DNA from 2 places in the Streptomyces sp. NPDC093252 genome. Region 1 is predicted to be linked to the other one. Evidence: riboswitches for the same ligand, from Rfam matches in the RefSeq annotation. Region 1 holds a riboswitch; the other holds the start of a gene.

Evidence for each region. A riboswitch is a leader RNA that binds a small molecule or an ion and turns the genes downstream of it on or off. The one in region 1 is predicted to bind cyclic di-AMP.
Region 2: another riboswitch for cyclic di-AMP. It lies ahead of AB0O01_RS06395 (transglycosylase family protein); the one in region 1 lies ahead of AB0O01_RS09055 (M23 family metallopeptidase).

The regions. Positions count from the first base shown of each region.
Region 1 covers NZ_JBFBEM010000004.1:40,864-44,467, reverse strand. Annotated here, with positions in the region: gene AB0O01_RS09060 (SGNH/GDSL hydrolase family protein) at 1-421, opposite strand, end outside; gene AB0O01_RS09055 (M23 family metallopeptidase) at 684-1,664, opposite strand; cyclic di-AMP (ydaO/yuaA leader) riboswitch at 1,669-1,838, opposite strand; gene AB0O01_RS09050 (tyrosine-protein phosphatase) at 2,306-3,103, shown strand; gene AB0O01_RS09045 (DUF6126 family protein) at 3,216-3,431, opposite strand; gene AB0O01_RS09040 (XRE family transcriptional regulator) at 3,428-3,604, opposite strand, start outside.
Region 2 covers NZ_JBFBEM010000003.1:98,997-102,600, forward strand. Annotated here, with positions in the region: gene eno (phosphopyruvate hydratase) at 1-26, opposite strand, end outside; gene AB0O01_RS06395 (transglycosylase family protein) at 720-1,418, opposite strand; cyclic di-AMP (ydaO/yuaA leader) riboswitch at 1,423-1,627, opposite strand; gene AB0O01_RS06400 (transglycosylase family protein) at 1,861-3,102, opposite strand; gene AB0O01_RS06405 (cytochrome P450) at 3,488-3,604, opposite strand, start outside.

The DNA of each region.
Region 1 (3,604 bases):
CATGTCCGTTGTAGGTCGCGATCTTCCCGCGCAGATGCTTGAGCAGCGGCACCCCCCGGGGGTCGAAGCCGGTGGTCACGAGGACGGTGCCGGCCGCCTCGGTGAGGACGGCGACCGCGCGCTCGAAGCGCTCGGCCACGTCGTCCGGGTCGCTGCCCGGCCGCAGGATGTCGTTGCCGCCCGCGCAGAACGAGATCAGGTCGGGCGCGAGGGCCGCGGCTCTCGGCACCTGGTCCGTCACGACCTGGTCCAGCAGTCTGCCCCGCACCGCGAGGTTGGTGTAGTCGAAGTCGCCTTCCGGGCGCCGGTCCGCGAGGAGGACCGCGAACCGGTCCGCCCAGCCGACAAGTGCCCCGTCGGGGCCGGGATCGCCCACGCCCTCGGTGAAGCTGTCCCCCACCGCCACGTACGACCCGATCACTGATCTGGTGTCATTCTTCGAATCGTCTGCCACATCGCCCCATGATTCCCCTTCGAATGTGAGCTACGCGACCGTAATAAAGGGTTGACGGGCGGTGAGATAAGCCACGGACCAAGGCTTGGTCAAGTGCGGAATACCTGGATGTCCGACGGATCGTCAGATGTCGGGTCCCCCACCATCGGTCCCGGGTCGTGGTGAACGCTCCGTAGGCCGGACCCGGGGATCGGGGTCCGGCCTACGGAGCGTGCGCGTGGCGGGTGCCTCAGCCGATGGAGAGGCCCTTGCCCCGCAGATAGGCGAGGGGGTCGACATCGGAGCCGTAGTCCGGCCCGGTGCGGATCTCGAAGTGCAGGTGCGGGCCGGTGACATTGCCGGTCGCGCCGGAGAGGCCGACCTGCTGTCCGGCGCTCACCGACTGGCCCGCCGAGACGGACAGCGAGGACAGGTGGGCGTACTGGGCGTAGTAGCCGTCGGCGAGCCGGATGACGACCTGGTTGCCGTACGCGCCGCCCCAGCCGGCCGAGACGACCGTGCCGGCGCCGACGGCCTTGAGCGAGGTGCCGGTCGGGACGGAGAAGTCGACACCGGTGTGGTAGCCGCTGGACCACATGCTGCCGGACTGGCGGTACGCGGTGCCCACGCCGCCCGCGACCGGGAGGCTGGCGCCCGAGGACGACGCCGGGGCGGGGGTGTTCGAGGAGCCGGAGGACGAGGAGGAGCCGGACGACTTGGTCGCGGGGGTCTCCTTGGTCTCCTCGCTCTTCTCGGCCTTCTCGCTCTTCTCGGTGGTGCCGGTCGTCCCGGTCGTGCCGGTCCTCTCGGTGGTGCCGCCGGACGCCTTGCCGCCGAGCGTCAGCTTGAGGCCGGGGTGGATGAGCGACGGGTCGTCGCCCACGGCCTCGCGGTTGTCGGCGTACAGGGTCTGCCAGCCGCCGCTGACCTCCTGCTCGTCGGCGATCTTCGAGAGATAGTCGCCGACCTTCACGGAGTAGGTCCGGGTGCTGGTCTGCGGGGCCGCGGACTTCTGGTCGGCGATCCGGGTGACGGTCTGCTGGGGCACCGCGCTGGGTGCCGAAGTGACGGCTTCCGCCGGCTTCTGGGGAACGGACTGGCCGGGGGCCGCGTGGGCGCCTGCGGCACCCATCAGCGGGAGGGCGAGTGCGGCGCCGCCGGTTCCGGCGACGGCGAGGGAGCGTGTCAGACGCAGGCTCCGGGGACGGCGGTGCTTACCCTTCGCGGGCATGGTGAATTCCTCTCCGGCGCCTGCGAGGTGAGCTGTCGGGTGCGAGCTGGAGATGCCCGGCCGCGTGGGGGAACGCGACTAAACCCCTAGCCGTTCCGGAGACCGGAACAGGCGTTGAGTCCTGTGGGTCCCCCGCTCCTGCCGTGCACGGGTGGGTTTCTGCGGGGTCCGGACGGCGGCAGGATTCGGCGTTCCGCCCGGATTCGGTGGCGAACGTAAGCGACCTGGACGCACGGGGACAAGCAAGGGGTTCCATGTAAAGGCCCCGTTCTTGATCCATGCGGGTAATTCCCGGTCACCCTCCGTCGCATTTCCACCTGTCGAATCACTCAAGGGCCCATGAAAACGGGGTTGATTACGTGGGCATGAGGGGCGACGGACGGTCACGGATATGACGCTGCTCACGTGGTGCCGCGCCAGCTTCCTTTATTCCAGAGCGAGTTGTAATCAAGGTAATGAAGAATGGCAATTCGGACAGAATTCCCACATGCGGCACAGTCGGAGAAGTGGTGCATCGAGCAGCCAGAGTGAAGCATGGGGTTCTTTGTGGGCTTTCGCCCGTTTCGTCATGTCGTATCGTCAAAGGGAAGCCGCCACCCGGCAACGGAGCCGGGCGGGCGAGCCGACTGGGAGGAGCCCCCGTGACGCAGCAGGTCCCGTCGACCGAGCCCGAACTGGCCGGAATCCGCAATTTCCGTGACGTCGGCGGACTGCCGACCGTGGACGGCCGCCGGGTGCGGTACGGGGTGCTGTTCCGCAGCGGCCATCTCGCACACGCCACCACCGAGGACGCCGCTTTCCTGACCGGCCTCGGACTGCACACCGTCTTCGACTTCCGCAACTTCGCCGACCGGGGTCTGGAGGGCAGGGATGTCGAACTGCCCGGCGTGCGCAATGTGAACATTCCGCTGAGCGACCCGGCGGAGGGCGCGGAGTTCTGGGCGATGGTCCGGGACGGCGAGGTGGAGCAGCTCCGGGAGATCCTCTCCGAGGGCCGGGCGGCGGGCCGGATGATCGACTCGTACCGCAGGATCGTCGTCGAGCGCACGGGTGAGCACTCCCGGGTGCTGCACGCGCTCGCCGAGGACAGCGTCCCGGCGCTGATGCACTGCGCGGCGGGGAAGGACCGCGCGGGGCTGTCGATCGCGGTGACCCTGCTGGCGGTCGGGGTGGAGCGGGAGGCGGTCTTCGAGGACTATCTGAAGTCCAACGCCAAGCACCGCCGCTACAAGGTGCGCCGCGGCGGCGACGCCGCGACCGCCTACACCCCCGAGATCATGGAGCTGCTCAGTCCGCTCTTCGACGCGCGCGCCGAGTATCTGACGGCGGCCTTCGAGACCATCGAGGAGACCTGGGGCGGTGTCGAACCGTATCTGGAGCGGGGGCTGAAGCTCGCCCCGGAGACCCGTGAGCGGCTGCGGGAGCGGCTGGTGGGCTGAGAGGGCTGAAGGGCTGAAGGGCTGAGGGCTGAGCACGGCCGGGAGGCCGGGAGATCGGGCGGCGGCTCGGTGCCGCCGCGTCGGCCGCCCGGCCGCCACCGGTCCGGCCGGTCTACTTCGCGCCGACCTCGAAGAGCAGATAGAGGAACGCGGCGAAGACATGCCCCACCGCGACATAGATGAACAGCCGGATCCAGATGCCGGGGTACCGCTTCTCCTTGACCTTGGCGGGCCTGGCGGGCTGGACGGGCCCGGCGGGCCCGGCGCCGGTGGTTCCTGCGGTCCCGCCGGTTGCGGTGGGCCCGGTGGTTCCGGTGGTCTCACTCATCGCGTTTCTCCCGTGATCGGGCCGAGGCACAGCGCGGCCGTGGGGCTCTGCAAGAGGGTGTGGACGAAGAGCAGCTCGACGCCCTCCGGATCGCGGGCGGCGATCCGGTGCGGGGTGAGCGAGTCGAAGTGGGCGCTGTCCCCGGGGCCGAGCTGGTGCCCGGCGTCACCGAG
Region 2 (3,604 bases), on a different contig from region 1:
ACGACGTCGATGGACGGCACGAGCATCTCCTTCGTGGATGTGACGCGGGTGGCGCAGACGCCGGACGCGACCGTGCGGGACCGCGGTGGCTCTGCGAGACGAGCCTAACCGTCCCGGGGGGATCGGCCAGCCGGTCTCCCACCCCTCGGACGGAACCGGTCGTAAAATGTTTCTGAATGGAACAAATACGGGGGTTCGGGGGGCGGGTTTTGGGGGCTTGGGGTTTCGGTGGTCCGGGGGCCCCGGGGTTCGGGGGTGCGGGGCCCGGGGGTGCGGGGCCCGGGGGTGCGGGGCCCGGGGGTGCGGGGGTGCGGGGGTGCGGGGGTGCGGGGGTGCGGGGGCGCGGGGGCCGGGGGTCCGGCGGCCCGGTGTCCGGCGGCCCGGGCGTCGGCGTCGGTCTGGCCGTCGGCGTGGAAAGGCCCCGCCCCGGTGCGTACGGGGGATTCACGCACCGGGGCGGGGCGGGCCGTGGGGACGGGGGCCCCACGGGGTCTCGCCGGGTTTCACCGGGCACCGCCGGGTCTCACCGGGCTCACTGGGGCTCATTGGGCCCTATGGCGAGGGTGGGGGATGGGGCTGTGGGGGGAGCGTGGGCCGGCTGTGGGTGGGCCGTGAGGTGGGGCGGCCCGACCCGGCTTAGCCGTGGCCGTGGCTGCGGCTGCGGCTGCGGCTGCGGCTGCGGCTGCGGCTGCGGCTGCGCGGGGCTACTCCCCCGGGGGCTACTTCAGGTGGAGCTGCTGGCCCGGGAAGATCAGGTCGGCGTCGTCGACGATGTCCTTGTTCCGCTCGAAGAGCTGCTGCCAGCCGCCCGCGACATCGTGCTCGGCAGCGATGGAGCTGAGGGTGTCGCCGGAGACGACCTCGTACTCGCCGTCGCCCTTCTCGACGGTTCCGCCGGTCGGGGTGGTGACGGTCTCGCCGGACGCGGCCGGGCGCTCCTGCGAGCGGGAGGTACTGGGCTGCTCGGTGCGCTCGGGCTGGGCGGGGGCGGGCTCGGGGGTGGTCTCCGGAGCCGGCTCGGGGGTGGTCGCGCCGCCGCCGTAGGGGGTGTTGGACAGGCCCACGCCGCAGGACGGCCAGGCGCCCTTGCCCTGGCCCGCGAGGACCTTCTCGGCGATCTCGATCTGCTGCGCCTTGGTGGCGCGGTCGGCGGTGGCGGCATACTGGGTGCCACCGAACGCGGCCCAGGTGGAGGCCGAGAACTGGAGGCCGCCGAAGTAGCCGTTGCCGGTGTTGATGGCCCAGTTGCCGCCCGACTCGCACTGGGCGACGGCGTCCCACTCGGACGCGGTGGCGGCGGAGGCGTTGCTCGCCGCGACGAGCGGGGCGGCGACGGCGGCGCCGGTGACACCGGCGAGCGCGATGACACGGGTGGCCTTGGACGGACGGCGGTGCTTGCCCTTGCCGGAGAACAGCATGTGGAGATCCCCTCACCGACGCCTACGAGGTGAGCTGTCGGGTTCGGGCCGGTTGAGTTGCCCGGCCATGTCCCGTACGGGGGTTTTCATCCCGTACGTCATGGCTTCACCCCAAGCCGGATCCGTCCGGTCGAGTCGCCTCAACCTCCGTCACCGGCACTTACCTTGGGTCCCCCGCTCCTGCCTACGGCGCTTGGCGCGACGACTGTTCCCGTACGGCCACCGGCAGGATTCGGCGTGGCGACCTCGGGGCCCGCTGCTTGCGAGCGGTCCTGACCGTAGACACGCGATTCCCGGAATTTCAAAGACGATCAGGGCTTCTGAGACTCATCCCACACTTTCGCCAAACTCGGACATTCGGTGCGAAGCATGACGTGAACTCCCGTCACTTCCGGCCCACTTCCCACCCTGGAGCGGGCATGGAAGTCACCCGGTCCGGGAACTACTGGCCGCCGACGGTGAGCGTCTGACCGGGGACGATGTGGTTCGGGTCGCCGTCGAGCACCGCTTCGTTCAGCCGGTAGACCTGGCGCCATCCGCCGTCGACCTCAAGCGAGTCGGCGATGGAGCTGAGCGTGTCCCCGGAGCGGACGGTGTAGCTCCGGTCGAGCGCGTCCCGGTCGCCGCCTGCGTCACGTGAGGCCCGCGGGTCGGAATTCCCCGCCCTTACTTCGCCCAATTCCCCCAGTTCATCCGATTCCTCCACCGCGTCCGCCTCGTCCGGCTCCGGCGTCTGCTGCGAGCCTTCGCCGGTCGCGGAGCCGCTGGATGATTCGGGCGATTCGGTTGAATCAGTTGAATTGGTTGAATCAGTTGAATTGCCCGAGAGGGTGTTCGGAGTCTCGGTGGCGCCCTTGGCGCCCTTCTCCGGGGCGCTCGCGTCCAGTCCGCTCTCGTCGGCGCTGCCGCCGCGGTGCTTGCCGGTGCCGGGGGTCGGGTCGACCTCGGGCAGGTCGCTGGTGTCGACCAGGAACGAAGAGCCGAGACCCTGCCCGAGGTTGCCCGTTTCCTCACCGTTCGACCCGGAGGGGGACTCGGTGGGCGGTTCGACCGGAGAGGCCGAGGTGGAGGAGTCGACGGAGGGGGCGTCCGGCGAGCCGGAGGGGTCGGAGGAGGGGGAGGTAGGGCTGCCGGAGGGCGAGGACTCCGGCGTACCGGTTCCATCGCCCTCGGTGGTGCCGGAGGGGCCCGAGCCCCAGGACGAGTCACTGGTGCCGTTCTCCGGCCCGGAGGTCTCCGTCTGCGGCCCGGACGCTCCGGAGGACCTGGAGGAGTCGGTCAGGCCGCCCGTGAGTCCGGGGGAACCGTCGCCGCCGTCCGTGGCCTCCGGCGTGGGATCACCGGCCACCCCCGTGTCGACCCCGGCCGGCTCCTTGTCCTCCGCGAGCCCGTGCAGCGGCCCGCAGGAGGGCCAGACCCCGACACCCTGGTCGGCGAGGATCCGCTCGGCCACCGCGATCTGCTGCGAGCGGCTCGCCTGGTCCGGGCTCGACGCGTAGTCCAGCCCGCCGTACGCCTCCCAGTCGTCCTGGGTCAACTGGAGGCCGCCGTAGCGTCCGTTGCCCGTGTCCGCGCTCCAGGCGCCGCCGCTCTCGCACCCGGCGACCTTGTCCCAGGTGGTGCCGCTCGCGGCGCTCGCGCCTCCGGCGCCGAGCAGCGGAAGGGCGATGGCAGAACCGGTCACTCCGGCAGCGACCAGGATGGCCGGGGCCTGACGGGGGCGACGGTGACGACCGTTCCCGGAGAGCATGCGGGGACCTTTCCCGAGACAGCGGTGACCCGCGCGTCGCGTGATGCTCGCGCGTCGCGCTGAGGGGTGAACGTAGCCGCAATCGTTGACTTGTCACAAGTTAATGCCGCGTAGATCACGTGAAGATCACAAAGATGAGGGAGTGTCAACTTTTGAGTGACCGTCTGTGGGTCTGAGGGGGCTGTGGGGTGACTGTCTGTCAGGCGGGCCGTCGGGTGTCTGTTGGATGGGTGGGGTCTGGTCGGTTGCCGAGCGGGTGGGGTCTGGTCTGATGTCCGGCGGGTGGGGTCTGGCCTGATGTCCGGCGGGTGGGGGCCTGTCAGAACTCCACCGGCAGGGTCCGCAGCCCCCGCATGATGAGGCCGCCGCGCCAGCGCAGTTCGGCCGGGTCGACCGCGAGACGCAGGTCCGGGAGGCGGGTGAACAGCGCCGCCAG